2 regions of the Gordonia sp. LUNF6 genome follow, and region 2 is predicted to be linked to the other one. Evidence: predicted binding sites of a transcription regulator. Region 2 holds the regulator's gene; the other holds the start of a gene.
The links. The regulator LexA, encoded in region 2, represses DNA repair genes until DNA is damaged. The targets are predictions, from matches to a motif close to CGAACANNTGTTCG.

Region 1: a site for LexA is predicted at 9,105-9,118, ahead of ACK8HH_RS07405 (DUF222 domain-containing protein). Genes of this name have one in related genera too.

What each region holds. Positions count from the first base shown of each region.
Region 1 is NZ_CP178181.1:1,576,766-1,592,624, forward strand. Features, by position in the region: gene ACK8HH_RS07355 (Sir2 family NAD-dependent protein deacetylase) at 1-320, opposite strand, end outside; gene rsmD (16S rRNA (guanine(966)-N(2))-methyltransferase RsmD) at 382-927, shown strand; gene coaD (pantetheine-phosphate adenylyltransferase) at 979-1,467, shown strand; gene ACK8HH_RS07370 (DivIVA domain-containing protein) at 1,614-2,402, shown strand; gene ACK8HH_RS07375 (YceD family protein) at 2,491-3,039, shown strand; gene rnc (ribonuclease III) at 3,036-3,740, shown strand; gene mutM (bifunctional DNA-formamidopyrimidine glycosylase/DNA-(apurinic or apyrimidinic site) lyase) at 3,753-4,628, shown strand; partial or broken gene ACK8HH_RS07390 (transposase) at 5,048-5,687, shown strand; gene ACK8HH_RS07395 (IS30 family transposase) at 5,804-6,847, opposite strand; gene ACK8HH_RS07400 (transposase) at 6,769-7,332, opposite strand; gene ACK8HH_RS07405 (DUF222 domain-containing protein) at 7,478-9,085, opposite strand; gene ACK8HH_RS07410 (OsmC family protein) at 9,367-9,774, shown strand; gene ACK8HH_RS07415 (acylphosphatase) at 9,774-10,043, shown strand; gene smc (chromosome segregation protein SMC) at 10,064-13,702, shown strand; gene ftsY (signal recognition particle-docking protein FtsY) at 13,719-15,116, shown strand; gene ACK8HH_RS07430 (TetR/AcrR family transcriptional regulator) at 15,359-15,859, shown strand, end outside.
Region 2 is NZ_CP178181.1:1,718,268-1,734,126, reverse strand. Features, by position in the region: gene ACK8HH_RS08115 (proteasome assembly chaperone family protein) at 1-905, shown strand, start outside; gene ACK8HH_RS08110 (DEAD/DEAH box helicase) at 902-3,046, shown strand; gene ACK8HH_RS08105 (hydrogen peroxide-inducible genes activator) at 3,030-4,016, opposite strand; gene ACK8HH_RS08100 (peroxiredoxin) at 4,155-4,742, shown strand; gene ACK8HH_RS08095 (carboxymuconolactone decarboxylase family protein) at 4,798-5,337, shown strand; gene ACK8HH_RS08090 (aspartate aminotransferase family protein) at 5,618-6,850, opposite strand; gene ACK8HH_RS08085 (SRPBCC family protein) at 6,891-7,352, opposite strand; gene hrpA (ATP-dependent RNA helicase HrpA) at 7,389-11,093, shown strand; gene nrdR (transcriptional regulator NrdR) at 11,127-11,576, opposite strand; gene ACK8HH_RS08070 (LysM peptidoglycan-binding domain-containing protein) at 11,599-12,189, opposite strand; gene lexA (transcriptional repressor LexA) at 12,373-13,032, shown strand; gene ACK8HH_RS08060 (putative PEP-binding protein) at 13,059-14,777, opposite strand; gene ACK8HH_RS08055 (DeoR/GlpR family DNA-binding transcription regulator) at 14,917-15,687, shown strand; gene ACK8HH_RS08050 (1-phosphofructokinase family hexose kinase) at 15,684-15,859, shown strand, end outside.

The sequences.
Region 1 (15,859 bases), 140 kb from region 2:
TCCTGCAGGGTGCGCAGTGCCCGATGGGCGGCGTTCGGCGCGGCGGCGTCCATATGCCGCCATCCCAGATGGTTGCGGGCCCAATACCGGCGCCGGCTCTCTGGGGAGGAGAGGAAGGCCTCGATCGTCATGGGACGCCGCACGGGGGAGTCGGGGCTCCGGTAGTCGGGGATTCCGGAGGGCGTCGACAGTCCGGCGCCCGTCAGCGCCACCGCGCGGCGGCCGTCCATGAGTTCGGCGAGTTGCTCGGCACGGCCGTCCGGATCCGGATCGGCCACCGTGGGCGCTGCCGGGGTCCAGGCCGTCGTGCGGATGCGCATGCCGACAACGCTACTGCGGGCGGGTTCGCGGGCGCGACTATCCACTACCATGGGTCTCGATATGACCAGAATCATCGCCGGTGACTTCCGCGGCCGTCGGCTCGCCGTTCCGGCCGACACCACCCGGCCGACCTCCGACCGCGTTCGCGAGGCACTCTTCTCCATGCTCGGCTCCCGGATGGACCTGTCCGGAGTCCGCGTGCTCGACCTCTATGCCGGCACGGGCGCGCTCGGACTCGAGGCGGTGTCCCGGGGAGCGGCGTCGGCGGTGCTCGTCGAGTCCGACCGCCGGGCTGCCGGGGTGCTGCGGGACAACGTCGCCGTCTGCGGCGCAGCGTCGCGGGTCCGGATCGTCAACCGCCCGGTGGAGTCGTTTCTGGCGGCGCCGTCCGGAACGTTCGATCTGATCCTCCTCGATCCGCCTTACGAGGTGCCTTCCGAAGAGGTCGACCGAATGATCTCGGCATGCGAACCGGTTCTGGCGTCCGACGGCTGGGTGGTGGTGGAGCGCGGCCGTCGCAGCGCCGCCGTCACCTGGCCCGACGGACTGGAGGAAGTGACGTCGAAGCAGTACGGCGACACGGTGGTCGTGCTGGGTGGTCGCTGACCGCGGCCGTCGCCGCGGCGCCGGAGACGGCGTCGCGTAGATTCAGCAGACATGAGTGCTGCAGTCTGTCCCGGGTCGTACGATCCGTTCACTCTCGGCCACCGCTTCGTCGTCGAACGCACGGCTGCCCGGTTCGATCGGGTGGTCGTGGCCGTCGTGGTGAACCCGAACAAGCAGGGGATGTTCACCGTCGAAGAGCGCATCGCGCTCATCGAGCGGGACTGTGCCGACCTGGAGAACGTCGAGGTGCGCAGCTGGACCGGTCTGGTGGTGGATCTGCTGGTGGCAGAGGGCGCCGACACGATGGTCAAGGGGCTGCGTTCGGAGAGCGACTTCGCCTACGAGATCCCCATGGCGCAGATGAACCGGGAGCTGACCGGGTGTGAGACGTACTTCATGCTCACGGATCCGCGGTACGCGCACGTCTCCAGTTCGCTGGTGAAAGAGGTCGCCAAGCTCGGCGGCGACGTGACGCCCTATCTCTCCGAGCACATTCACCAGGCGCTGGCCGACCGTTTGTCGCAGACGCGCAGTGTCTGACGGATACGCCCACTGACAGTCCGGGCCTGACGGGGCGACACGCCCGATGCGGCCCTCCGGCGTCACAGTCGCAACATTCGGCACAATGGCCTCAGTGATATCAAAGGCCGCCGAACCTACGGCTGTGCCGGATCGGAGATTGAATCGTGTACCGCGTATTTGAAGCGCTTGACGAGCTGGTCGCGATCGTCGAAGAGGCGCGCACCGTGCCGATGACCGCGGGGTGTGTGGTTCCCCGGGGCGATGTGCTGGAACTTCTCGACGATCTGCGCGATGCGCTGCCCGGCGAGCTCGACGACGCGCAGGACGTGCTCGACGAACGCGACACCCTCGTGTCGAACGCGCGTGAGCAGTCCGATCGCCTCATCACCGGTGCCGAACGCGACTCCGAGGCGATGCTCGCTCATGCGCGGGCCGAAGCCGATCGGATCCTCGCCGAGGCGAAGGCTCGAGCCGACCGGATGCTCGACGAGGCGAACGGCAACGCGCAGGCCGTCATCGCCGACGCGAACGACGAGGCCCAGCGGCTCGAGCACAGCGCCGCACGCGAGTACGAGGCCGTGACCGGCCGAGCCCGCGCCGAGGCCGGACGCGTCGTAGAGGCGGGCAACGCCAGCTACAACAAGTCCGTCGCCGACGGCATCGCCGAGCAGCAGCGGCTGGTGTCCGAGTCCGAGGTGGTCTCGGCCGCCAAGCAGGAGGCCGAGCGGATCATCGATGCGGCGCACGCCGAATCGGACCGGCTGCGCGGTGACTGCGACATCTACGTCGACGACAAACTCGCCGACTTCGAGGAGATCCTCACCGGCACGCTGCGGTCGGTGAACCGCGGACGCCAGCAGTTGCGGACGGGCGCGGGCATGCACGATTACGTCGAGTATCCGCACGGCATGGACGAGGGACCGCAGCCGGGTCCGGCGCAGATGGCGGGCTGAGGTCGCGCTCGATCCGGGACGCGGCCACTGAACTTCGTTCGAGCAGGGACTACTGAGTAACATCGTTCGGGTGACTGATTCTGGATTCGTGATCGATGTCCGGTCGGTGCCCCGCCGGGCCGGTTCGATGATCGAGAAGGCGTGGACCCTCGAAACCCCCGACCGCATCGGTGCGGAGATGATCGGCATTCCCGCCGGCGGCGAGGTGGCTTTCGACCTGCGTCTCGAGTCGGTGACCGAGGGTGTCCTCGTGACCGGTACGGTCACGGCCGTCGCCGAGGGCCAGTGCGGCCGCTGCCTGGACCCGCTGACCCAGGACGTCTCCGTGTACCTGACGGAACTGTTCGCGTACCCCGACAGTGAGACCGACCGCACAGCGGAGGACGAGGAAGAACTCGAGCGCATCGTCGACGAGCGGATCGATCTCGAGCAGGTGGTGATCGACGCGATCGCGACGGAGCTGCCGCTGTCGCCGCTGTGCACGCAGGACTGTCCGGGACTGTGCCCGATCTGCGGAGTGAAGCTGGCCGACGCCGAGGAGGGCCACGGCCACGACATCATCGACCCCCGATGGGCGAAGCTGGCCGACCGGCTGACCGAGACGGACGGGGACGCCGGCGAGGACGGTGACCGGTGAGCAAACGGCCCGACCCGTCGCTGCTCACCGATGTGCTCGGCGTCACGATCAGGAACGATCTGCTGAACCTGGCGCTGACCCACCGCTCGTACGCGTACGAGAACGGCGGGCTGCCGACCAATGAGCGCCTCGAGTTCCTCGGCGACGCCGTGCTCGGCGTGGTCGTCACCGAACGGCTGTACGTCGGCTTCCCGGACCGTCCCGAGGGCGAGCTGGCGAAGATCCGGGCGAGCGTGGTCAACATGCACGCCCTCGCGGACGTCGCCCGCGGCTTGGGCGACGGCGGACTCGGCGCACATCTGCATCTCGGCCGCGGTGAGGAACTGACCGGCGGCCGCGACAAGGCGTCGATCCTCGCCGACGGCCTGGAATCGCTGTTCGGGGCGATCTTCCTCGACCACGGCATCGAGGTCGCGAAAACGGTCATCATGAAGCTGTTCGAGCCGATCATCGAACGATCGGGCCGGCTCGGTGCCGGACTGGACTGGAAGACCTCGCTGCAGGAGCTCTCGGCCGAGCGGAGCCTCGGCCAGCCGCAGTACCAGGTCACGTCGACCGGACCGGACCACAACAAGGAGTTCACCGCGATCGCAGTGGTCGGCGGCACTCAACTGGGCACCGGTACCGGCAGGACCAAGAAGGAAGCCGAACAGAACGCGGCCGAGCTGGCGTGGAAGGCACTCGAGGAACAGCCGCGTTGATCGGACCGTCCGGTGCCTGAACTTCCCGAGGTCGAGACCATCCGTCTCGGCCTGTCGTCCCATCTCTCCGGTCGGACGGCGCGCGAGGTCGAGGTGCTGCATCCGCGCGCGGCCAGACGCCACGTCGGCGGACCCGTCGATCTCTCGAATCGATTGCGCGGCAAGACCTTCGAGGCCGTCGAGCGGCGCGGTAAGTACATGTGGCTGCTCGCCGCGGACCGCGCGGACGAGGTGGCCGTAGTGGTCCATCTCGGCATGAGCGGGCAGATGCTCCTCGCCGAGCAGGGTGCCGCCGATCCGGTGCACCTGCGCATCCGCGTGCCCCTCGACGACGGGAACGAACTGCGTTTCGTCGACCAGCGGACCTTCGGCGGCTGGCATCTGGACGAACTCGTCGACGCCGGGCCGCGCCGCGTACCCGAGTCGGTGGCGCACATCGCACCGGATCCCTTCGAGCCGGCTTTCGACCGCGACGGCGTGGTCACCGCGCTGCGGCGTCGGGACACGGAGATCAAGCGCGCGATCCTCGACCAGACCGTGATCTCCGGTGTCGGAAACATCTACGCCGACGAGTCGCTCTGGCGCGCCGGCCTGCACGGCCGGCGACGCACGCGCGGCATTCCGCGCGCCCGGCTGGGAGAACTCGTCGATCACGCAACCCAGGTGATGCGGGAGGCGGTCAAGGTCGGCGGCACGTCGTTCGACGACCTGTACGTGAACGTGAACGGGCAGTCGGGTTATTTCGAACGATCGTTGAACGCCTATGGGTGCGAAGGACTTCCGTGCCGTCGCTGCGAGACGCCGATGGTGCGCGAAGCATTCATGAACCGGAGCTCGTTCTTCTGCCCGACGTGTCAGCGGGTGCCGCGGCGCCGGAGGGTTGCCTGACCGACTACTCGCAATGTATTGGTGCCTGCTGTCGGTGTACGTCGCCTTCTATCGGGCGGTCCGTTCAGAATCCTTCCTTGGAACCTGCCGCTCTCGTGTGCGTCACTCGATGTCGGTACCGGCCGATAGGGTGTAGCCATCGAGTAGAGGCCAGCAGTCGCGGGCCGACAGGAGGGAGTAACTGATGAAGTCCAGGCACCGTGTGAAGGCCCACGGTGAGGTCTTCACGCCGCGCCACATGGTTGAGCGGATGCTTGACCTGGTGCGCGAGGACCTGGAGACCGGCACTGACTTTGTCGACAGGACTTTCCTCGAGCCTGCAGCCGGCGATGGCAATTTCTTGGCTGCGAATCGACAGACAGCGGTGAGGTCAGGGTAGATACGAGCGTCATCTGCCTCGTCGGCATGAACGACTCCAGCAGGTCGCCACCAGCGAAACCAAAGCCTCGTGGAACACCTTCCTCGCCGACCTGGTCGCCCGCGGCCTCGGCGGAGTCCGCCTGGTGACCTCTGACGCCCATGCCGGGATTGGTCGAGGCGATCGCCGCGACCCTGCCCGGCGCCGCTTGGGAGCGCTGCCGCACCCACTACGCCGCAAATCTGATGGCGGTGTGCCCGAAATCGATGTGGCCGGCTGTGAAAGCGATGCTGCACAGCGTCTACGACCAACCCACACCAGAGGCGGTGAACGCCCAGTTCGACCGGCTGCTCGAATACACCGAAGACCGGCTGCCCGACGTCGCCGAACACCTCGGCGACGCCCGTGAAGACTTGCTGGCGTTCACCGCGTTTCCGGAAGATGTGTGGCGCCAGATCTGGTCCAACAACCCCACCGAACGGCTCAACCGCGAGATCCGCCGCCGCACCGACGTCGTCGGCATCTTCCCCAACCGCGACGCCATCATCCGGCTCATCGGAGCAGTGCTCGCCGAGCAGACAGATGAATGGGCCGAAGGCCGCCGCTACCTCGGCCTCGAGGTGCTCAGCCGTTGCCGCCTGACCGTCACCGACCACACGCCGGAGGTGAACACCGACCCACTGATCCAACTACCCGCCTGACCACCTACGAAGGACCACAACCAGTTACACCACTACCCGGGACTTGACCGATCAGCGGTGTGGCCGGTCGAGCTCGGCCGCGAAGAAAGCCGACGCGGTCTTCAAGATCGGCGGATTCAAGCGGTGGGCGCAAGAAGCTCTGCGAGCTTCTCTGATGGTGTCAGATAGCCCAGAGTCTTGCGCGGTCGGCTGTTGAGGCTGTCCTGGATCGCGTCCAACTCCTCGCGGGTGACGGCGCTCAGGTCGGTGCCCTTGGGCAGGTACTGACGCAACAGGCCGTTGGTGTTCTCGTTGCTCCCGCGCTGCCAGGGCGAGTGGGGATCGCAGAAGTAGATCGGGATACCCGTGGCAGTGGTGAACGCCGCGTGCTGCGACATCTCCGCGCCCTGGTCCCAGGTGATCGTTCTGGCCAACGAGGACGGTAGTTTGCTGATCGCGGCGCGCATCGCTGCCTCGACCTGCTCGGCTGTCTTGCCATCTGGGAGGTGCAACAGCAGCGTCATCCGCGTCGATCGCTCGACGAGCGTCCCGACCGCGCTGCGGCTGCCCTCGCCAAGGATGAGGTCGCCTTCCCAGTGTCCGGGCACGGCGCGGTCGTCGGCTTCTGCGGGGCGTTCGCTGAGCATCACCATGCCGGGGATCCGGCCGCGGCCGTCAGTGGTGCCGCGGGGCTTTCGGGCCGCTCTTCCGGACCGTAGACACCGCGCCAACTCGCGGCGCAACTCGCCTCGGCCCTGGACAAACAGGGACTGGTAGATCGTCTCGTGGCTCACGCGCATCTCCGGATCATCGGCGTGATCCAACCGTAGGCGCGCCGCGATCTCCTCGGGGGACCACAACTGCTCCAGCCGGCTGGAGACCTCCTCGAGCAACCGGCCTGACGCGAGCTTGAAAGACTTCGGCCGACGAGCTTGATCGCGAGCGCGTTCGTGCGCATGCCATGCCGAGTAGCCGCAGCGACCACCGCCGCGCTTCACCTCGCGGCTGATGGTCGACACCGCGCGCCCCAGGTGCTCGGCGATCGCGGTGAAGGTGTCGCCACGATTGATCCCCACCAGGATCTGCTCGCGCTCGTCAATCGTCAGGCAGCCCTGGCGTGGCTCCCAGCCGAACGGCTTGGCGTCGGCGTGCCTGCCGGTGCGGGCCATGATCCCGACCATCGGCGCGCTGCAGCCGATCTCCTTGGCGATGTCGACCAGCCGCCAACCCCTCGCATGCAGCCTGAGTGCCAGCCGCTTCTGCTCCCGACTGAGATGACCGTGCTTGCCCTGCATCCGGATCCTCCTGTGATCAGTGACTGCCTCATCTCACAGGACTCGTTGCACTGACCGCTTGAATCCGCCCTCTCGTTCGCCCGACGCAGCTCTCGAACTTCCTTCTCCAACAAGCGGATCCGCTCGATATCTGAAACTGTCTCGACCCCAGGCGCTTCGGCTTGGCCGTCTTCGACGCGGCGGACCCAGGTCCGCAGGGTCTCGGGGTTGACGTCGAGTTGCTTGGCGATCCGCGCCAGAGCTCCGGGCGCGGTCTCGGGGTCCTTCCGAGCATCGATGGCCATCCGTGTGGCACGATCCCGCAACTCGGGTGAGTACTTCGGTGGGCGAGGCACGAAACAAGTGTCCCTTCCGGTCAAACCTGTCTCCATCAAACCCGGGACGATTCAATCGTCACTGACCTCATGCAACTGTTGCTGACCGAGGTGCTGCGTCTGCATCTGGACACGGCTCCCGCGGCCGGTCACGGCTGGTTGAGTCTGTGGCGATCGACCGGCTCCGCCGATGCCGCTGGACTCAGAACGGCGGCTCGCCGTCGGTGACCGTCGCGATTTCCCGCTGTCGGCGGTTGGCGGCGCGCCTCTGGGTGCGGTAGCGGTGCTTGGCCTGAGTGCGGGTCAGTCGCCGTTCCGGTTCATTCTCGGCGTGTCGGTTCTCCGGGCGCGTCGCGGGCGAGTCCGACATGCCGAACGACACGCCGTGCCGGCACTGAATGTGCCCGAGCTCGGGCAGCAGCCACAGGTTCATCGCCTGTCGGCGGACGGTCATCCCGTCCGGCGTGGTGACTTCGGTCCAGATGACGCCGTTGGCGTCGACGATCTGATCATCGACCCACCCTTCGGCGTGGGTTTTCACGCCATGATGGAAACGGCACTTCGGATTCAGATTGCACACGCACGTCGGCCCGCCGTTGCCCGGATCGCGGTGGTCGAATTCGACGACGTGATCGAGGTCGGACTTCCACGCCGGGCGGTCGCAGCCGGCGACGGTGCAGGTGCCGAACAGGGCGCGGACGGCTGTGTCGACCGCCGCCGAGGGGCGGTACCGACCGGCGTGTCGCATGCAGTCGGCGATCACCGTGTCCAGATCCAACTCGCGAATCACCGCGTCGGGACGACGCACCAACTCCCGGGCGTGGTGGGCGGAGATCGGACCGACGCCATCCTCGTACGCCGGTAGCTGCGACACGCCGTCGAGCGCCTCCTTGCGCACCACGACGTGAACCATCACATGGGCGCGCCGCGCGTCGATCTGCGCGGGCGCCAACTCCGAGACGCAGTCGTCCCGCTCGCACAGGCAGGTGAACTGGCTCTGCTGCAGCAGTGCGGTAGCGGCGTCGGACCGGCGGGCCTGCTTGGTTCGCGGGTCGAACGGGCACACGCCGTCGGCGAGCGCGTTGATCGCCCCGAGGGAGATCGCCGCGTCCTCGGTGGAGCCGACGATCACCATCTCCGACACGCCGTCGGCGACCGGCGTCACCGACACCTTCTTGCTCGACGCGACCTGCTCACGAGTCAGGGTCGCGGCGTCCGGGTCGTGCTCGGCCACGATCGCGGCGACGGTCGACTCCACCCGGTTCGCCGACAGTCCACCCATTCCGGCCAGACGATGTGCGATCTCCGCATCAATGAAGGCGAGCAGGTCGCCGTCGTCGACCAACGCGGTCTGCTCCACGGCTCGAACGAACCACCCCGGAGTGAGAACCCCGTAGCGCATCAGTCGGCCGATCGACGGAATCCGCTCGAAACACGCGATCGCCCGATCGACGAACAACTCACCCGCGTACTGCCGGACCCCGGCCGCTGTCGCATACGAGGCCGCCATCTGGCACTGCGGATCAAACAACCGCGTGTACGCATCGACCGACGCGTCGGCCTCTAATTCCGCTTGCTTCGCCCGATACAGCGAGTACACCGCCTGATAGCGATGCCACATCACCAACCCCTGATAGCAGTCAGCCCGCGCTGCGAAGGTCAACAACGCGGCACGATCAGCCCGCGACACCGCAGCCGCATCCGAACCGGACCCGTCGGTCGAACCTGCCGGACATCCGATCCGGATCACGATCGACCCGTCGTCGACCACCACCGACGAGCCGGAATGCTCCCTCACCTGCATGTTCACGCCTCCCCTTCGAGTGCCTCGAACTTACATTCGATGATATCGGCAGGGTCTGACAAATCACTCGAACGGAACGAGGCGGATTCAGCGCACCGTTCTCGGCGACGCGCTCTCGTCGACGTCCTCAAGCCGATCCGCAGGGCGAGCCGGCCACCCGGTAGGTTGAACAGTCTTGGAACGCCGACGGCCGGGAAGGTCTGCGAGGCCGGCGGCGTTCGACCGGGGGAGGCGTGAACACCGAGACGTGAACACCTCCACGAACGGCAGATGAAAGGCACGACGACATGACTGAACTGTGGGTCCAGCGGACCGGAACCCGGAGGTACACCGGGCAGAGCTCGCGCGGGGCGCAGGTCCTCATCGGCTCGGAGGACGTCGAGGGCGTCTTCACCCCGGGTGAACTCATGAAGATCGCACTCGCCGCGTGCACGGGGATGTCGTCGGACCGGCCGCTCTCGCGCCGACTGGGCGACGACTACGACGCCACCGTGCGGGTCTCGGGCGACGCCGACCGGGAGAACGAGCGGTACCCGCAGCTGGACGAGGTCCTGGAAGTGGACCTCTCCGAACTCGACCCGGAGGCCGCCGAGCGCCTGCTCGTGGTCGTCGAGCGCGCCATCGACAAGGTCTGCACGGTCGGCCGCACCCTGAAGGCGGGAACTCAGGTCTCGCTCACCATGGAGACCGAGTGATGCAGCGCCTCACCGCGTGGGTGCACGGGCGAGTCCAAGGCGTCGGATTCCGCTGGTGGACCCGGTCGCGAGCGCTGGAACTCGGTCTGGTGGGATACGCCTCGAACCAGCCCGACGGTCGGGTGCTCGTGGTCGCCGAAGGTCCGCATGAATCGCTGACGGCACTGCTGGCCGCGCTGCGCTCGTCCGACACCCCCGGCCGAGTCGATCTGGTGGTGGAGTCCTTCGAGGCGGCACGCGGTGGTTTGACGGGCTTCGTCGAGCGCTGATCCGGGTAGGCTGTCAGGTCGTGCACTTGAAGAGCCTCACCCTGAAAGGGTTCAAATCGTTCGCGTCGTCGACGACGCTGCGGTTCGAGCCCGGCATCACGTGTGTGGTGGGGCCCAACGGGTCGGGCAAGTCGAATGTCGTCGACGCCCTGACCTGGGTGATGGGGGAGCAGGGGGCCAAGGCCCTGCGCGGCGGAAAGATGGCCGACGTCATTTTCGCCGGGACCTCCGGTCGCGCCCCGCTGGGCCGCGCGGAAGTGACCCTGACCATCGACAACTCGGACGGCGCGCTGCCGATCGAGTACTCCGAGGTGTCGGTGACGCGGCGCATGTTCCGCGACGGCGCGGGCGAGTACGAGATCAACGGCAATTCGTGCCGCCTGATGGACGTTCAGGAACTGCTGTCCGATTCGGGCATCGGCCGCGAGATGCACGTCATCCTGGGGCAGGGCCGGCTGGCGGCGATCCTGGAGGCCCGGCCGGAGGAACGGCGCGCGTTCATCGAGGAGGCCGCCGGGGTCCTCAAGCATCGTCGCCGCAAGGAGAAGGCGGTCCGCAAACTCGACGCGATGGCCGCCAACCTGGACCGTCTCACCGATCTGACGACGGAACTCCGCCGCCAGCTCAAGCCGCTCGGCCGGCAGGCCGAGGTGGCGCGGCGCGCGGCGACCGTCCAGGCCGACCTGCGCGACGCCCGCTTGCGGCTGGCCGCCGACGACCTCGTGAAGCGACGCGAGGAGATGGCGCAGCACAGCGCCGTGGAGGCCGACGTCCGGCGACAGCAGGACGAGGTGGCGGCCGCGCTGGACGCCGCCACGGAGGCGCTGTCGGCAGCACAGGAGCATCTGGCGCAGGTGGCGCCCGCGGCGAGTGAGGCCGGACGCGTCTTCTACCAACTCGGCGCACTGTCGGAGCGGGTCGGCGGCACGTTGCGGCTCGCCGGTGAACGCGCGGCGAACCTGGCCTCGCCGAGCGTCGCCAACTCCGGTCCCGATCCCGAGGAACTGGAACGGCAGGCCGAACGCGCTGCGATGACCGAGGCCGAGCACACCGAGGCGGTCGAGGAGGCCGCCGAGCGGCTGGAGTACGCGACCGCCGCGCTGCAGGCCGCCGAGCAGGTGGCCAACGAGGCCGAGCGCGCGCACCTGGCCGCGGTGCAGGCCGTCGCCGACCGCCGCGAGGGTCTGGCGCGGTTGGAGGGCGAGGCCGCGAACCTGCGAACCAGGGTGGAGTCGGTGGACGCCGAGACCGCCCGGCTGACGGCGTCGATCGAGGCGGCCGCCGAGCGGGCCGACACCGCGCAGGCGGCCCTCGATCAGGAGGTGGCGCGGGTCAGGATCCTCGAGGACGCCGAACGCGGCCTCGATGAGCACCACGAACGATGTGCGGCGGCGCTGGCCGAGGCCACTGCGACCGTCGAACGGCTCCGCCAGAGTGAGCGCGAGACCGCCAGATCGATCGCGTCGCTCAGCGCGCGGATCGAAGCGCTCTCGGTCGGTCTGGAACGCGGTGACGGCGGGGCCTGGCTGATCGAACGCGGAACCGAGGGCGTCCTCGTGCCGCTGTCGGAGCTGCTGACGGTGAAGCCGGGCTACGAAGCCGCCATGGCGGGAGCGCTGGGGCCGGCCGCCGATGCGATCACGACGGTCGACGCGCTCGCCGCGGTGCGGGCCCTGCGCGAACTGCGCAGCGGCGACGGCGGGCGAGCGGCCCTCATCGTCGGGGGACTGCCCGGCGTCGACCCCGACCGTCGGCCGTCGCTGCCCGACGGTGCGGTGTGGGCCCGTGACCTGGTCACCGCACCCGACGAGGTGGCGGGCGCGCTCGACGTGCTGCTCGCCGAGACGATCGTCGTCGACGATCCCGAGACCGGGCTGGACCTGGCCCGTGAGCTCGGAGTGGTCGGCGTCACGCGCGACGGCGACCGCATCTCCTCGGCCAGCGTGGAGGGCGGATCCGCACGACGGCCGTCGACCATCGAGGTGCAGTCCGCGATCGATACCGCGACACACGACCTCGCGGCCGCCGAGGAGACGGCACTGCGTCTGGAATCGGAGCTGGCCGCGGCCATCGCCGAACAGGAACGGGCGCGTGAGGACGCCGAGGGGGCGCTCGCTGCCCTCCACGAGTCCGACGCGAACCTCGGGGCGGCCTACGAGTCGCTCGGGCGTCTCGGTTCGGACATCCGTGCTGCACGGGATGAGGCCGACCGGCTCGTGCGGCAACGCAACTTCGTCGAACAGGGCCGCGCGGAGAATCTCGAGAAGCTCACCGAGGTGGAGGAGCGCCTGGCCCGCGCCGTCGACGGTGCAGCCGAAGAGCCGGTCGCCGACGGCGACAGAGCGATGCGCGATGCCGCCGCGGCGGAAGTCGCGTCCGCTCGGTCCGCCGAGGTCGAGACGCGTCTGACACTGCGGACCGCCGAGGAACGCCTGGCGTCGGTGCGCGGCAAGGCCGAGAGTCTGCGTCGCGCGGCGGCCAACGAGCGGGCCAATCGGGAGCGCCAGCGGCGCCAGGACGCTCTCCGCAAGTACGCGGCCGGCGTGGCGAGTGCGGTGGCCGACACCGGAGAACGACTCGCGGACGCGGTGGCCGCGGCCGTGACCGACGCGGCGCAGGCTCGCGACGAACTCGAAGCCATCCGTTCCCAGCGCACGGCCGAGGTGGACGCCCTGCGGGCGCAGGTGGACCAGCTCAGCACGGTGATGAACAAACTGCGCGACGCCGTCCACCGCGACGAACTCGCCAGAGCGCAGGCCGCCTTGCGCATCGAACAGCTCGAGGAACAGGTGCTCGAACAGTTCGCGATCGCGCCGGACGACCTGGTGGCCGAGTACGGACCGGATGTCCCGATGCCGCCGTCGGATCTGGAGATGCGCGAGTACGAGGACGCCAAGGCTCGCGGCGAACAAGTGGTGGCCCCCGCGCCGATGCCCTTCGACCGCGCCACCCAGGAGATGCGTGCGCGCAAGGCGGAGAAGGACCTCAAGACACTCGGCCGCGTGAACCCGCTCGCCCTGGAGGAGTTCGCGGCCCTCGAGGAACGCTACAACTTCCTGTCGGCGCAGCTGGAGGACGTGAAGGCTGCGCGCAAAGACCTGATGGACGTCATCGACGACGTCGACGCCCGGATCCTCCAAGTCTTCACCGATGCGTACGCCGACGTGGAGCGAGAGTTCGTCCAGGTCTTCGCGACGCTGTTCCCCGGGGGCGAGGGCCGGCTGGTCCTGACCGATCCGGACGACATGCTCACCACCGGGGTGGACGTGGAGGCGCGGCCGCCGGGCAAGAAGGTGAAGCGACTGTCGTTGCTCTCCGGCGGCGAGAAGTCGTTGACCGCCGTCGCCATGCTCGTCGCGATCTTCCGGGCGCGGCCCTCGCCCTTCTACGTGATGGACGAGGTGGAGGCCGCCCTCGACGACGCGAATCTGCGCAGGCTCATCTCCCTGTTCGAACAGCTGCGGGAGAAGTCCCAGCTGATCGTCATCACCCACCAGAAACCGACCATGGAGATCGCGGACGCGCTCTACGGCGTGAGCATGCGGGGCGACGGGATCACCCAGGTGATCTCCCAACGACTGCGCGGGGTGGACGTGACCCCGGCCGCCGCCGCACCCGATCCTTCGACTTCACCAACCGACTCCGCTCCCACGAGCTGAAGGGACAACTTCTCCAGTGGACACCCAACTCATCGTCGGCATCGTCATCGCGATCGTCGTCATCCTCGCCCTGGTCGCCGGCGCCGGCTACGCGTTGAATCGCCGCCGCCGGATCTCGCTCCGGGACGAGCCCGCCGCCGGGACCGATCAGGTCACCGACGGATCGCAACGGCAAGTCGATCGTTCCGGGGGCTACAAGGCCGGTTCCGGATTCTCCTTCAGCCAGGGCGGGGCGGGATCGGCGACCCTCGACCGTCCGGAGCCGCCGACGCCGCCCACACCGGAGCCCGTCGCCGAGCCCGAGCCTGCCGCTCAGGTCGAGCCGGAGACCGACGAAACCACCGTCGTACAACCGCCGGCGGCCGAACCGGAACCGGTCGTCGAGCCCGAGCAGGTCGTCGAGCCCGAGCCGGTCGCAGAACCCGAGCCCGTGGCCGAACCCGCACCTGTCGCCGAACCGGCACCCGTCGACACCGCTCCAGCGCTCGACGAGATCGCGCCGACCGCGGGACGGCTTTCCCGCCTGCGCGGGCGCCTGTCGCGGTCGCAGGGTGCGATCGGCGCGAGCGTGCTCGGGCTGCTCGGCGCGGGCGATCTGGACGAGGACAGCTGGGAGGAGATCGAGGACACGCTGGTGATGGCCGATCTCGGCACCGCCGCCACGTCGACGGTCACCGAACGGCTCCGTGAGGAACTGGCGACGGGCAAGGTCCGCTCGGCCGAGGACGCGCGCGCCGCCCTCAAGCGGGTCCTCGTGGAGCAGTTGCATCCCGAACTCGATCGCTCCGTTCGGGCCCTTCCCCATGCGGACCGACCGGCGGTCGTGCTGGTGGCCGGGGTCAACGGCGTCGGCAAGACCACCACCACCGGCAAGCTCGCGCGCGTGCTGGTGGCCGACGGCCGCCGCGTGCTGCTGGGCGCCGCCGACACCTTCCGTGCCGCCGCGGCCGACCAACTGCAGACCTGGGGTGAGCGCGTCGGCGCAGGAATCGTCCGCGGCAAGGAGGGTGCCGACCCGGCCTCGGTCGCCTTCGACGCCGTCAGCACCGGAATCACCGAAGGCGTGGACGTGGTGCTGATCGACACCGCGGGCCGTCTGCACACCAAGGCGGGCCTGATGGACGAGCTCGGCAAGGTCAAGCGAGTGGTCGAGAAGAAGGCCGTGGTGGACGAGGTGCTGCTGGTCCTGGACGCCACGGTCGGCCAGAACGGTCTGATGCAGGCCAAGGTGTTCGCCGAAGTGGTCTCGCTGACCGGCGTGGTGCTCACCAAACTCGACGGCACCGCCAAGGGCGGCATCGTGTTCCGCATCCAGGAGGAGCTCGGCGTCCCCGTGAAGCTGGTCGGGCTCGGCGAAGGCGCCGACGACCTCGCTCCGTTCGAGCCGGAGGCATTCGTCGACGCGCTGCTGTAGCGCGCTGCTTTTTCGAACCGACGTCTGTACCGAACCGGCGTCTGTACCGAACCGGCGTCTGTACCGAACTGAGTCGCCAGGATCGTCCCTGTGACGGACGGTCGAGGACATATCGCCCTCGCCGGTCCGTCACAGGGACGATCTTGTTTTCCGACCCCCTTGTGACTTCGGTTGAATCGTGATTCAATTCTTCTAACCGTTGAATCGCGATTCAAAGTTTGCCCCCGGGCTGAGAGGTGACGATGGCGTACCGACCGACCGCGGCCACCCGACGGAGTGCGGAGGCCAAACGTGCCTCGATTCTCGCGACGGCGCGCCGGATCGTGGCCGACTCCGGTTTCTCCGGCGCTACCGTCGCGGCGATCGCCGAGGGGAGCGGAGTCAGCGTCGGATCGGTGTACTCGTACTTCGCCAACCGAGAGGCGCTCCTGGCCGAGGTCTTCCGGGACGCCGCCGGCTACGAGTTCGACCAGGTGCGTCGCGCGGTCGAGGCGGTCGGCGGCGATCCCGGCCGGGAGCTGGGCACGCTCATCGACGTCTTCGCCGACCGCGCTCTTCGCGGCCGCCGCCTGGCGTGGTCGCTGCTCTTCGAGCCGGTGATACCGACGGTGGAGGCCGAACGTCTGCATCTCCGGCAGTCGTACCGCGAGCTCGGCGAGCGGATCATCGCCGACGGCGTCGCCGCCGGAGTGTTCGTCGACCAGGACGCGCCGGTCGTGGCGTCGGCCGTGATGGGAGCGATC
Region 2 (15,859 bases):
ACGCCGACGCCGGACACGCCGTCGCGCTGGCCGCGACGCACCTGCGCGAGGCCCTCGACTCCGAACTGGTCGCGACGTTCAACACCGACGAGTTGATCGACTACCGGTCGCGGCGGCCGATGATCTCCTTCAGCGGTGTGGAGTTCGACGGGATCGACATGCACAAGCTCACCGTCCACGCGGTGCGCGACAACGCCGGGGTTCCGTTCCTGCTGTTGGACGGACCCGAGCCCGACCTGCGCTGGGAGCAGTTCACCACCGCGATCACCGCACTCGCCGAGCGGTTCGGCGTCTCGCAGGTGGTCGGTCTGAACTCGATCCCGATGGCGGTTCCGCACACGCGGCCTGCCTCGATCACCGCGCACGGCAACGATTCGGACGCTCTCGGCGACCTGAACCGCTGGGGCAACCCGATGAAGCTGCCCGCCAGCGCGTCGATGCTCCTCGAACTGCGGCTCGGCCAGGCCGGCTACCGCACCGCGGGCCTGTCCGCGCACGTTCCGCACTACCTGGCGCAGGCCAACTATCCCGGCGCGTCCGCCGCACTGATCCAGGCGATCGGAAAGGTCGCCGGTCTCGATCTGCCGGTCGCGGCGCTCGAGAACGCCGCGGAGCAGATGCGCGAGCAGATCGACGGCGAGGTGGCCTCCAATGCGGAGGTCGCGGCCGTCGTCACGTCGCTGGAGAACCAGTACGACGCCTACATGCGCGCGAAGAACGAGCAGGCCTCGCTGCTGGCCGCCGACCAGGACGTCCCCTCGGGCGACGAACTGGGTGCGGAGTTCGAGCGGTTCCTGGCCGAACACGCCGCGGAGTTCGACGGACTCGGCGACGGCGCCTTCCCGGAGCCGGACGACGAGAGCGACACCGGACCCGACGACACACAAGGACGTGATCCGAGCTGACGACGCCGGCCACGGAACCGAGCGACACCGTTCCGCTGACGCCCACCACTGACGAAGATCTCGCATTCGAGAGGTTCACGACGTGGTGGGCGTCTCGCGGGCTCGACCTGTACCCGCATCAGGAGGAGGCGCTCCTCGAGCTCGTCTCGGGCAGCAACGTGATCCTGGCGACGCCGACCGGATCGGGCAAGTCGCTCGTCGCCTCCGGCGCCATCTATTTCGCGCTCTGCCGGGGGCGGCGCGCGTATTACACAGCGCCGATCAAAGCCCTGGTCAGCGAGAAGTTCTTCGATCTGTGCGATCAGTTCGGTGCCGCCAATGTCGGTCTGCTCACCGGCGACGCGTCGGTCAACGCCGACGCGCCGATCGTGTGCGCGACCGCCGAGATCGTCGCCAACATCGCCCTGCGCGACGGCGCCGGATCCGACGTCGGCGTCCTGGTGGCCGACGAATTCCACTATTACGGCGAGTCCGACCGCGGCTGGGCCTGGCAGGTCCCCCTGATCGAACTGCCGGATCCGTCGCCCGAGACCGCTGTCGACCGGCAGCCGCAGTTCCTGCTGATGTCGGCGACGCTGGGCAGCATGGACTTCTTCGTCGACGACCTCACTCGCCGCACCGGCCGCACCACCGTGCCGGTGACCGGTGCGCAGCGGCCCGTGCCACTGCAGTACCGATACGCGATCACCCCGATCCACGAGACGATCGCCGAGCTGATCGACGCCGGCCGGGCGCCGGTCTACGTGGTTCATTTCACGCAGCAGCAGGCCGTCGAACGCGCCCAGGCGCTGCTGTCGGTGAAGATCTGTGACAAGGAGGAGAAGGCGGCCATCGCCGAGGCGATCGGCGACTTCCGGTTCCAGACCGGCTTCGGTGGCACCCTGTCGAAACTCCTGCGGTCGGGCATCGGCGTGCATCACGCGGGCATGCTCCCCCGCTACCGGCGGCTCGTCGAACGGCTGGCGCAGGCCGGCCTGCTGAAGGTGGTCGCCGGAACCGACACCCTCGGCGTGGGCATCAACGTACCGATCCGCACCGTGCTGTTCGCGGGCCTGACCAAGTACGACGGCCACCGGGTGCGCCGGCTGCGAGCGCGGGAGTTCCACCAGATCGCCGGCCGTGCCGGCCGGGCGGGTTTCGACACCGTCGGCTACGTGGTGGCCCAGGCACCCGAACACGACGTCGAGAACGCGCGCGCCGTGGCGAAGGCGGGCGACGACCCCAAGAAGCTGCGGAAGGTGGTGCGCCGCAAAGCCCCCGAGGGGTTCGTCAGCTGGGGCGAGAAGACCTTCGAAACGCTGATCGACGCTCCCGACGAAGAGTTGAAGTCGCATTTCCGGATGACCACCGCGATGCTGATGGAAGTGCTCGAACGGCCCGGCGACTGCTTCGCGGCGCTGCGGCATCTGCTCGAGACCAACCACGAACCGCGCTCGCGGCAACTGCGCCACATCAAGCACACCATCGCGCTGTACCGCGACCTGTGCGAGACCGGGATCGTGACGAAGCTCGACCGGCCCGCGGCGGACGGGAAGCACGTGGAACTCTCCATCGACCTGCCGGAGAACTTCGCCCTCACCAATCCGCTCTCGGCGTTCGCGGTCGCCGCGTTCGAACTCCTCGACACCGATTCGGACACCTACGCGCTCGATGTGATCTCGATACTCGAATGCACCCTCGACGATCCGCGCCCCGTGCTCGTCGCGCAGCGCAAGCAGGCGCGCGACGCCGCCGTCGCCGAGATGAAGGCCGACGGGATCGAGTACGAGGAGCGCATGGAGCGACTCGAGCAGATCACGTGGCCGCAGCCGCTCGCCGAGGAGATCGGTTTCGCATACGAGACCTATCGCCGGGGCCATCCCTGGCTGGCGAACACTCCCCCGTCGCCCAAATCCGTCCTGCGGTACATGCGGGAGCGGTCGATGACCTTCACCGAGCTCATCTCCGACCTCGGGCTCGCGCGCAGCGAGGGCGTCGTCCTGCGGTACCTGACCGACTGCTACCGCGCACTGAACAGCGGGTTGCCGATGTCGGCGGTCACCGACGAGATCGAGGACATCACCGACGAACTCGGCGATCTGATCCGCGACGTCGACTCCAGCCTCATCGACGAGTGGGAGCAGCTCACCGCTCAGGTGTGAGGTCGACGGCGGTGCCGTCGGTGCCGCCGGACCGCGTGCCCGCCGGGGTCACCGCGCCTCCGTCGGCCACCAGTTCGGCGATGTCGGCGGCCAGCGCGCGGTAGGCCTCGCCCCGGCCCGACGACTCCCGGTACACGAGGCCGATCGTGCGGCCGGGCCGCGGACGCGCGAACTCGGCCGTGGCGAGTCCACCCGCCGCGGTCTCGACGGCCACCGCGGTCTGCGGGATCAGCGTCACTCCCAGACCGCCTTCGACACACTGCACGGCGGTCGTGAGCGACGCGGCCCGCGTCTGACGCAGATCGGGTGAGACGCCGGCGAGCTGACACACCTCGAGAGCCTGGTCGCGCAGGCAGTGTCCTTCGTCGAGCAGCAGCAGCGGAAGATCCTCCAGCATCTTCGGCGACAGCCGCTTCCGTCCGGCGAGCGGATGTCCTTGCGGCAGCGCGAGGACGAAGTCCTCGGCGTACATCGGGATCTCGCCGATCCCCGGTGCGCCGGCGGGCAGGGCGAGGACCGCCGCATCGAGGGCTCCGTCGCGCAATTGTCCGAGCAGACGGTCGGTCTGATCCTCCACCACCAGCAGATCGAGCGCCGGTCGGCGCTCGGCGAGCCCGTGCAGCACTCGGGGCAGGATGTAGGGCGCGATCGTCGGGATCAATCCCAACCGGAGAGTCCCCGACAGCGGGTCGAGGTCGCCGGCGGCATCGAGCAGGAAGTCGTCGACCGCGTCGCACACCGCGATCGCCGACCCGAGCAGCCGGCGGCCCTCCGCCGTCAGCATCACCCGCCGGGTGGTCCGTTCGACGAGCCGGAGTCCGAGCCCCGCCTCCAGTCCGGCCAGCGCCTGTGACAGCGAGGGCTGACTGACCCCGAGTTCGGCTGCGGCGGAGCCGAAGTGCAAGTGCTTCGCCACGGACACGAACGCCCTCAGTGCGGTGATGGGCGGCTGATAACTTTGATCGGTCATGCCTATCAATATAGTGACTACTATCGCATTTGCTTTTCACTGGGTTTCGGGCAGAATGGACTCCAGGCGGGAAACCGACCGTTTCTCCGCCGGAATCTTCTCTCCCGCAACATGAATCCGAATTGAAGGAGTACACACATGGCTCTGCTCACCATCGGCGACCAGTTCCCGGCCTACAACCTCACCGCCGTCATCGGCGGCGACCTCTCGAAGGTCGACGCGCAGCAGCCGGACGACTACTTCACCACGGTCACCAGCGACGACCACGCGGGCAAGTGGCGCGTCGTCTTCTTCTGGCCGAAGGACTTCACCTTCGTCTGCCCCACCGAGATCGCCGCCTTCGGCAAGCTGAACGACGAGTTCGCCGACCGCGACACCCAGGTGCTCGGCGCCTCGATCGACTCGGAGTTCGTCCACTTCCAGTGGCGCGCCCAGCACGAGGACCTCAAGACCCTCCCCTTCCCGATGCTCTCGGACCTCAAGCGCGAGCTGGTCGAGGCCACCGGCGTCCTCAACGCCGACGGCGTCGCCGATCGCGCCACCTTCATCATCGACCCGAACAACGAGATCCAGTTCGTGTCGGTCACCGCGGGCTCGGTCGGCCGCAACGTCGACGAGGTCCTGCGCGTGCTCGACGCCCTGCAGTCCGACGAGCTGTGCGCCTGCAACTGGCGCAAGGGCGACCCGACCATCAACGCGGGCGAGCTCATGAGCGCGGGCGTCTGATTCCGGCCGTTCCCGGATCTCCCACGCCACCTCACACTCGAAGGGATCGAGCGATATGAGCATCGACAACCTGAAGAACGCACTCCCCGAGTACGCCAAGGATCTCAAGCTGAACCTCTCCTCGATCAGCCGCACCACGGTGCTGAACGAGGAGCAGCTGTGGGGCACGCTGCTGGCCACCGCCGCGGCGACCCGCAACGCCACCGTGCTGCGTGAGATCGCCGACGAAGCCGCCGACAACCTGTCGGCGGAGGCGTACAACGCCGCCCTCGGCGCCGCCTCGATCATGGGCATGAACAACGTGTTCTACCGCGGCCGCGGCTTCCTCGACGGCAAGTACGACGACCTGCGTCCCGGTCTGCGGATGAACATCATCGGCAACCCGGGCGTGGACAAGGTGAACTTCGAGCTCTGGTCGCTGGCGGTGTCGGCGATCAACGGCTGCGAGCACTGCGTCGGCGCGCACGAGAACGTCGTCCGTGAGGGCGGGCAGGACCGCGAGGTCGTGTTCGAGGCCCTCAAGGCCGCGTCGATCGTGGCCGGCGTCGGCCAGGCGATCACCTCCGCCGAGGCACTCGCCGCCGCGGGAGTCTGACGGACTGCCGCCCGCACCACTGCGGGCCACATGCGGGCAGGCCCCGAGCGCGTGAACTTCACGTGCTCGGGGCCTGCCGTCATTTCAGGTGGGCAACCGCCGTCTGACGTCAGTCAGTCGGTCAGGCGGCGGCCACCTCCTCAGTCCTGAAATTCACCATTTCTCGGACCACCTCCTTCCCTGTTGACGAGCAGAACGCTACGCCGATGCCCGGAGCGGCCGCAACGGGTTTTCCGGGGAGGCTTCGGGGTATCGATGTGGTGGCCGTCGATATCGGTGGCTACAGCTCCCGCACGGCTTTCGCCACCCGATCGGCGAGCTCCCCCACCTCGTCCGCGGTCATGATGAACGCCGGCGAGATCTGCAGTGCGCCCTGACCGGCCACCCGGCCGCTGACACCGTGCTCGCGCAGCTTCGTCACGGCGGCCGCTCCCTTCGACGGGTCGGCGAGCTGTACCGCCGTCACCGCTCCCAGACCGGTGCGGACCTCGCCGACCTGAGACAGCTCCGCGAGCGGCGCGAACGCCGCGGCGAGGTCGGACTCGAGACGGCTCGCCGTCTCGAGCAGTCCCTCGCGCTCGATGATGTCGAGGTTCACCAGTGCGGCCGCTGCCGCTGCGGCGTGGCCGCCGTAGGTGTATCCGTGGCGCCACCACGTGCCGCCGGCGAAGAACGGCGCCGCCACCCGCGGCGCGACCACCAATGCGCCCATCGGCACATACCCGCTGGTGAGTCCCTTGGCCGTGGTCATCATGTCGGGATCGAGACCGAATCGGGAGGAGGCGAACCACTCCCGGGCCCCGATACGGCCGAACCCGGTGACCACCTCGTCGGCGATGAACAGCACGTCGTGGTCGCGGCAGATCTCGCGGACTTCGCGCAGGTAGCCCTCCGGCGGCGGATACACTCCGCCCGCGCCCAGGATCGGCTCGGCGATGAAGGCCGCGATGCGCTCGGCTCCGATCCGCTCGATCAGCCCCAGGAGACTCTTCGCGTCATCCCACGCGACGGTCTCGGTGTCGGACATCAACTCGCCGTAGCCCTCGCCGTTGGCGTCTATGCCCGCGAGCGAAGTGCCCGCGACGTGCATCCCGTGATACGCCCGGCTGCGTCCGACGACGATCGTCTTGTCGGGCGCGCCCTGCTCGACCCAGTACCGGCGCGCCAGTTTGACCGCCGACTCGACCGAATCACTGCCGCCAGAGGTGAACAGCACCTTCGAACCCGGTACCGGCGCGATCGCGGCGATGCGCTCGGCGAGTTCGACGGTGATCTCCGACGCCACGTCGCCGAAGTTCGAGTAGTGCGCGAGCGTCGACAGCTGCCGCGCCACCGCGTCGGCCACCTCGGTGCGACCGTGACCGATGTTGGCGAACCACAGACCCGCGGTGGCGTCGATGTATTCCCTGCCGCTGTCGTCGTAGACACGCGTCCCGCGTCCGCGCGTCACGATGAACGGTCCGTCCGCGGTCACCGCACCCATGTCTGCAAAGCCGTGCCAGAGAGAACCCATGCCTTGAATATCGCACTTCACCCCGGGTTGCGCTTACCTCTCAGCCGGACTCCGCGAGCCGGGCGAGACGGTCGATCGACGACGCCAGCCGTTCGCTCGTCGTCGCCCTGGCGCGGGCTTCGCGCTTGGGGTCGTGCAGTTCCGTCCAGTCGTACGTGTGCACCACACGGGTGCCGTCGGCGTGCTCGAAGAGTTCCCAACGCCAGAGGTGGCCGGGCGGATTCTTCCCCACCTCCGACGGCAGCCACGCGATGAGACGTCCCTCGTCGAATTCGACGACGTGATTCTCGCGCACCGCACCGGGTTTGGTGAGCCGCATGGTGAAGACGTCGCCGACGCGGCGCACCCGCCGGCCTGGCTCGGCCGCGGTGAGGTTGTCGTTGCCGTCCCACTCGGGCTGACGGGCGGGGTCCGCGATGAGCTCGAAGATCCGGCTGCGCGGTGCGGCGACGATCCGCTCGGCGGAGACGACGCGTGCGGAGGACTCTGTTCCGGGTGTCATCACCGCATTGTGGCCCACCGTAGAATCGATGTCATCATGCCTTCCGCGATCCCGTCTCCGGACCTGTCCGCCCTGACGATCTCCTATCCGCCGGAACTCCCGGTCAGCGCCTGCCGCGACGAGATCGCCGAGGCGGTCTCCGCACACCAGGTGGTCGTGATCGCGGGCGAGACCGGTTCGGGCAAGACGACCCAGTTGCCGAAGATCTGCCTCGAACTCGGCCGCACCTCGATCGGTCATACGCAGCCTCGGCGGATCGCGGCGACGTCGGTGGCCCGGCGGATCGCCGACGAGTTGGGCACCGAGATCGGCGGGACCGTCGGGTATCAGGTGCGCTTCTCCGACAAGGTCGGCAAGGACACCCGCATCAAGGTGATGACCGACGGCATCCTGCTGCGCGAGATCGGCCGGGATCCGCGGCTGTCCGGTTACGACACGATCATCATCGACGAGGCGCACGAGCGCAGCCTCAACATCGACTTCCTGCTCGGCTATCTCAAGCAGTTGCTGCCGACCAGACCGGATCTCAAGCTCATCATCACCTCGGCGACCATCGAGCCCGACCGCTTCGCCCGGCATTTCGCCACCACCGCGGACACGGTGCCGATCTTGGAGGTCTCGGGGCGGACGTACCCGGTCGAGATTCGGTATCGGCCGCGCGAGAGCGACGACTCCGACCACGACGACCTCGATCAGATCGCGGCGATCGACGCGGCGGTCGGCGAGCTGTGGTCGCACGCCCCGGGCGACATCCTGGTGTTCCTGCCGACCGAGCGCGACATCCGGGACACGGCCGATGCCCTCCGCCGACGCAGCGCGGCCGAGATCGTTCCGCTGTTCGCCCGGCTGTCGGTCGGTGAGCAGCAACGGGTGTTCGCCCCGTCCAACGGTCGGCGGATCGTGCTGGCCACGAATGTCGCCGAGACGTCATTGACCGTTCCCGGCATCCGGTACGTGATCGATGCGGGTACGGCTCGCATCTCCCGCTATTCGACCCGCACCAAGGTGACTCGTCTTCCCGTGGAACGGGTCTCACAGGCCAGCGCCCGTCAGCGCGCGGGTCGCTGCGGCCGGGTGGCGCCGGGCATCTGCATCCGCCTGTACTCGGAAGACGATTTCGACGCTCGTCCGGAGTACACCGACCCGGAGATCCTGCGGAGCAATCTCGCCGCCGTCATCCTGTCGATGCTGTCGCTGCGGCTGGGCGACATCAACGACTTCCCGTTCGTGCAGGCGCCCGACCCGCGAGCGGTCCGCGACGGCATGGCACAGCTGTCCGAACTGGGAGCGGTCACCGGCACCGATTCCGCGTCCGCGCGGCTGACCAAGATCGGCAAGCAGCTCGCGCGGCTGCCCGTCGACCCGAGGTTGGGCCGGATGCTGGTTGCCGGACACGACAACGGCTGCCTCGATCACCTGCTCGTCATCACTGCGGCGCTGGCCCTGCCCGACGTTCGGGAGTTCCCCAGCGACAAGCGGGAGGCCGCCACCGCCGCCCATCGCCGGCACGCGGTGCCGGGGTCGGAGTTCCTCGGGCACCTCAAGCTCTGGGAGTATCTGACGGCCAGGCGCGCGGAACTCTCAAGCAGCCAGTTCCGCAAGATGTGCGAGCGAGAGTTCCTGCACTTCCTGCGGATCCGCGAATGGATCGATCTGCACCGGCAGCTGCGGCGCACCGTCAGCGACCTCAAGTGGCAGATCCCGGACACCGAGGTGGACCCGGCAGCCGTTCATCGCAGCGTGCTCTCCGGCCTGCTGACCAACATCGGTGCGCGGCAAGGCGACTCACGCGACTATCTGGGCACCCGAGGCACGAAGTTCGCGATCTTCCCCGGATCCTTCCTCGCGAACAAACCGCCCGCCTTCGTCGTGGCCGCCGAACTCGTCGAGACCTCGCGCCTGTTCGCACACACCGTGGCCTCGATCGATCCGGCCTGGGTCGAGGAGTTGGCCGGCGACCTGGTGACGCGCACCTACTCCGAGCCGCACTGGTCCACCCGCCGCGGCGCAGTGATGGCGTACGAGAAGGTCAGCCTGTACGGAGTTCCCCTGGTGGCACAGCGCCGCGTGAACTACGGGTCGATCGACCCGAAGACCTCGCGCGAGATCTTCATCCAGGAGGCACTGGTCGCCGGACGCTGGCGTAACCGTCATGCGTTCTTCGCCCACAACGCCGAGTTGCTCCGCGACGCGTCCGAGACCGAACATCGCGCGCGGCGTAGGGACCTGCGCATCTCCGACGACGAGCTCTTCGAGTTCTACGCGGCGCGCATACCGTCCACCGTGGTGTCGACACGGCATTTCGACTCGTGGTGGAAGAAGGCGGGCCGCACCGATCCGGCGCTGCTCAACCTCCGGCCCGAGGACTTACTCGGAGACGACGTCCCCACGGCCGCCGACTATCCGGCCGCCTGGCAGCAGGGCGAGACCCGCCTGGAGCTCCGCTACCACTTCGAGCCCGGCGCACCCAATGACGGCGTGACCGCGATCATCCCCGAGCCGCTCCTGGCACATGTGCGAGACACCGGATTCGACTGGCTCGTACCCGGGATGCGCGCCGAACTCGCGACGCAGCTGATCAAGTCGTTGCCCAAGGGCCTGCGCAAGTCCATGTCCCCGGCGTCCCGGTACGCCGAACTCGCTCTCAGCCGACTCTCGGTGCGCAGCGAGCCACTGCTCACCGGCCTGGCTCGCGAGCTGTCGTCGATCAGCGGGGTCACCCTGGCTCCGCGCGATTTCAATCCGTCGGCACTCCCCCCGCATCTGCGGATGCACTTCGCAGTCACCGGCACAGACGGCGCGATCATCGCGCGCGGCGACCGGCTCGCCGCGCTTCGCACCGACCTGTCTGCCGACGCCGACCGCGACCGCCGTGCGCCCCTGCACCGCGAATGGACCGCCGACGGTCTGGGCACCCTCGCCGACTCCGAGACGGCGACCGTTGCGGGACAGACGATCACCCGCTATCCCACGCTCGCGACCGTGCCGGGACAGGGCGTACGCATCGCGAAGGCCGCCACCTCCACCGAGCGCGACGCCGGCATCGCCGCCGCCGCCGGAGAACTCCTGCGACTCGCGATCGCGCCGCCCAGCCGCAAGCTGGCGTCGACTCTGCCGCCGCCGGCCAAGCTCGCGCTGAGCCAGAGCCCGTATCCGGACGTGGACGCGTTGCTGGCCGACTGCACGGCACGGGCGGTCACCGACACCCTGGCACGGGAGCCGGAGTTGGCCGCCCTGCGCAGTCCCGGTGACTTCGGCGCGCTCTCGGCGCGGCTGGGGCCGGTGATCCGGTCGCGCGCACCCGAGTACTTCGACGCCGCCGTCGCGGCGCTCGCCGAATACTCCCCGGTGCGCCGGGCCGTCGACGCCCGGTCCGGGACTCTCGCCGCCGACGACGTCTCCGATCAGGTCAACGATCTGATCTTCGACGGCTTCGTCGGCGCGACGGCATTGGAGCATCTGCGCTCGCTGCCGCGCTATCTGACCGCCGCGCGGCTGCGCCTCGAGTCCCTCAACACCGCCGCCGGCCGGGACAACGAGGCGATGGGCGCCATCGACAGGGTGGTGGCGGTCTGGAATCGGCGCCTCGCCCAGCTTCCGGCCGCACGCCACGAGGCGCTGAACGAGTTGGTGCAGTGGCGCCTGGAGGAACTCCGCGTGAGCCTGTTCGCTCAGCAGCTCGGCACCAACGGTCCAGTCTCCGAGCAGCGGATAATCAAGGCGATCGACAAGTTCAGCTGACTGCTCGGACCGGTGGCGCCGGTGCCGTGAGTGTCAGTGACGGTCGCGGCGCAGCGAATCGATCTCGCGCTGGAAGTCGTCGGCCGACTCGAACGACCGGTAGACCGAGGCGAACCGCAGATAGGCCACCTCGTCGAGGTCGCGCAGCGGACCGAGGATCGCGAGACCGACCTCATTGCTCGGTATCTCGGCCGAACCCGACGAGCGCACGGTGTCCTCCACCTGCACCGCAAGCTTCGCCAGTGCGTCCTCGTCCACCTGACGGCCCTGGCAGGCGCGGCGCACGCCCTGCATCACCTTCTCGCGACTGAAGGGCTCGGAGATGCCGTTGCGCTTCACCACGGACAGCACAGCCGTCTCGACCGTGCTGAACCGCCGCCCGCATTCATTGCACGACCTGCGGCGACGGATCACCTGGCCGTCGTCGGCGACTCGGGAGTCGACGACACGGGTGTCGTCGTTCTTGCAGAACGGGCAGCGCATGCCATGACAATACCCGCCCGCCTCAGCCGTACTGCGGGGCGATAAGCGCTTGTCCGACATGCAGTCCCGATGTCTCGAGGCCGTTCAGGTCGCGCAGCTGGGCGATGACGCCCGCGGACGGCAACTCCGGAGCGATCCGCTCAGCGAGCGCGGTGAGCGACTCCCCCGACCGGACGTACACCACGTGCGTCGCCGCCGGCGACTCCGGCGTCGCCGCATCCTGGTAGCCCGCTCCGACGAGGGCGAGCAGCCACACCATGCCGGCGAGGGTGCCGCCGACCACCGCGGCCCCGGCCCACCGGCGCCTGCGGTACACCGAGGGCGACAGCGCGGTCCGGCCGGCCGGCGGCGCATCGAACATCACTCGCCGGTCCGCGACCGGGCGACGCCGCTCGGGGCGGCCGGTCGGGAAGCACGTTCCGCTCGAGTCGCCTCGCCCCGCTCCGCGTACTCCCCGATCACGGACCAGCGAGCCACGGACCACCGGGATGTCGCAGGTCATCGCCGACGCGGTTGAGTGCACAGCAGTGGAGTGCACAGCGGTGGAGTGCACAGCAGTGGAGCGCACAGCGGTGGCGCGTCCGGTCGGGGCGGGTGCCGTCCTCGTGCTCATGACTCGTCTCCAATCGATCGCGTGTTCGAAGAACTCTTGTTCGATAGTTAACACGAGGGGTCCGACAAACGCCGACACGCGTCGAACAATTGTTTGAGTTTTGTGACCTACTCAACTAGCCTTTGGACCATCGATCGAACACAGCTGACGAAAGGCCCGACCGTGACCGACACGCCCGATCCGATGCTCTCCACCGCGACGCTCGAGGCCTCATTGACCCAGCGTCAGCGCGAGGTGCTCGAGGTCATCCGTCAGTCGGTCCGCGAGCGCGGCTACCCGCCGAGCATCCGTGAGATCGGCGAGGCCGTCGGACTCACCTCCACGTCGTCGGTGGCCCATCAGCTCCGCACGCTCGAGCGCCGCGGCCTTCTCAAGCGCGATCCGCACCGTCCGCGTGCGGTGAACGTTCGGGACGATCAGCGGACACCGCCCTCGGGCGGTGCCGAGGCCGACGGAGAGTCACTCCCCACGCCGACCTTCGTTCCGGTGCTCGGCCGGATCGCCGCCGGCGGACCGATTCTCGCCGAACAGGCCGTGGAGGAGGTCTTCCCGATGCCGCGCGAACTGGTCGGCGACGGTTCCCTGTTCATGCTTCGCGTGGTCGGCGAATCGATGATCGACGCGGCGATCTGCGACGGCGACTGGGTGGTCGTGCGCCAGCAGAACGTGGCGGAGAACGGTGACATCGTCGCCGCGATGATCGACGGCGAAGCCACCGTGAAGACCTTCAAGCGCACCGACGGTCACGTCTGGCTCATGCCGCACAACGAGCATTTCGAGCCCATCCCCGGCGACGACGCCGCCATCCTCGGCAAGGTCGTCACGGTGATGCGCCGTATCTGAGGCGCCCGGCCGGCCTCAGCGGGACATCACACCTCGCCGGCCAGAACCGCGCGAACCGCCTCGCGCGCCTGTGACGGACTCGTCGCGGCGATCGCGGCGGACGCCGCATCGCGGCACTGATCCATGGTGACGGTACCCAGCTTCAGTCCCACCGCGGCCGACGCCGCAGGCGCGGACGACAACGACGTCACACCCATCCCGACCAGCACACATGCCAGCAACGGATCGGCAGCCGCCTCGCCGCATACGCCCACGGGCTTGCCCTGGTCCCGACCGGCGTCCCCGACCCGCTGTATCAGCGCGAGTACCGCCGGCTGCCACGGGTCGGTGAGCGCCGCCAGCTCCGGCGACATCCGGTCCGCCGCCATCGTGTACTGGGTCAGGTCGTTGGTGCCGATCGAGACGAAGTCCACTTCGGCGAGGATCGCGTCGGCGAGGATCGCCGCCGACGGCACCTCGATCATCACCCCCGGCACCAGACCGCGTTCCCGAACCCGCGCGGCGAATTCGCGCGCCTCGTCGACCGTGGCGATCATCGGTGCCATCACCCACGGCGTCGCACGGCCGTCGTCGCGCGCCGCCTCCGCCAGCGCATCGAGCTGGTTGTTGCGGATGTCCGGATACGTCTGCACGATGCGGTTGCCGCGGACTCCCATCGCCGGATTCGGCTCGTCGGAGTGGGCGACGAACTTCAGTGGCTTGTCCGAGCCCGCGTCGAGGGTGCGGATCACCACCTTGCGCCCGGGAAAGGCGTCGATCACCTCCCGGTAGAGCTCTACCTGCTGGGCGACGGTGGGCTCGGCCGCGCGGTCCAGGAAGGCCAGTTCGGTTCGGAACAGTCCGACGCCCTCCACCGGCGCCTGCGCCGCCGACCGAGCGGACACGCCGTCGGCCACGTTGGCCAGGATCGCGACCGCGTGCCCGTCCGCCGTGCGGCCCGGCCCGCGCCAGGCCGCCGTCTCGGCCGCCCGCGTCGCCGCGGCCGTCACGGCGTCCGAGATGAGTCCGGCGTCCGGGGCGGCCCCCACCGTTCCCGCGTCCCCGTCCACGTAGCCCATGGCTCCGGAGGGGATCTCATCGAGTTCAGCGGCGGCGACCACGCACGGAATACCGAGTTGGCGAGCAATGATCGCCGTGTGGCTGCTGGGGCCGCCGAGCCGCATGCCCAGCCCGATGACGCGTGCCGGGTCCAGACCCGCGGTGTCGGCGGGCGCGAGGTCGTCGGCGAGCAGAATCGACGGCACGTCCGGCACGGGGATGCCCGGCTCCGAGAGCCCGAGGAGTTCGGCGACGACGCGGTCTCGGACGTCCAACAGATCGGTGACCCGTTCAGCCATGAGGCCGCCGAGCTTGGTGAACATCTCCACGAACTGCTCGGTGGCCGCGATCGCGGCAAGCGGCGCTCGAACGCCCTGCGCAATCGACTTGCCCGCGGCCGTCGCCCACCCGCGATCGCGCGCGAGACCGGCCGTGGCAGTCAGGACCTCGGCCGCGACGCCGGTGCTGTGGGAGGCCCGGTCGGCCAGCCGGTCGGCCACCACTCCGGCGGCGGCGGTGAAACGCTCCATCTCTGCGTCGCGGAGCTCCTCCGGAACGGGAGAGTCGTCGATGGCGTCGAAGCCGGGTCGCGGTGCGGGTCTGATGATCGGTCCGTACGCGAGGCCACCGACCACCGGAGTACCGGAGACGATGACGTCGGCGCGGAACGGGTTCTCGGCAGGCACGGGAGAAGTCACCTCGGTCATGTGAGAAAGATTACAGAAAGTCCTTGACGTGTCAACACGTACCCATGTAAACAAAGATGTGTAACCAACCAAATCAACACAGATCCACATCTTTGCACGATCCCCATCGTTGCATGAGATCGGACAGTCGGGAGAGCAGATGTACGCGGAGGAACGCCAGTCGGCGATCGCGAACGAGGTCCGCCTGCGCGGCCGCGTCTCCGTAGCCGATCTCGCCGCGCGCTTCTCCGTGACCGGCGAGACCGTGCGCCGCGACCTGGCTATTCTCGCTCGCAGCGGCCATCTGGTGCGCGTCCACGGCGGAGCCGTACGCCTCGACGTCGCCGCAGTGGTCGACGAACCTGATCTGGTGGTTCGGGAGGAGACCCACCGAGGCGAGAAGAGCGCCATCGGTGCCGCTGCGCTGGCATTCCTGCCCGCCGACGGCGGTTCCATCGTGATCGACGCCGGGACCACCACTCTGCAGTTGGCTCTGTCCATCCCCGCCGACGCCCGCTTGACCTGCGTCACCAACAGCGTGCAGATCGCCGAGGTGGTGGCGGAGTTGCCCGGCTCCGGGGTGCTGCTGACCGGCGGCAGACTCCGGCCCAAGACCGGTGCCTCCGTCGGCGCCGACGCGATCGAGCGACTCTCGCGCATCCGTGCGTCGGTCGGCTTCCTCGGCACCAACGGTCTGTCGCTCGAGCACGGTCTGTCGACACCCGACGCCGACGAGGCCGCCACCAAACGCGCCATGATCGCGGCCTGCACGACGACGGTGGTCCTCGCCGACTCGTCCAAGATCAACCGGGAGGAACTGATGAGCTTCGGAACCCTGGAGGACGTCGATGTCCTCGTGACCGACGCCGGGATCGACTCGGCCTTCGCCGACGAACTGCGCGCCCACGAGATCGAGGTGGTGATCGCATGATCGTCACCGTCACCGCCAATCCGAGCACCGACCGTACGATCGAGCTCGCCGGACCGCTCCGGAGGGGCGAGGTGCACCGTGCGGCCCGCGTCGTCGACCAACCGGGCGGCAAGGGAATCAACGTCGCACGGGTGGTGCGGGCCGCCGGCCTTCCCACACTGGCCGTCCTGCC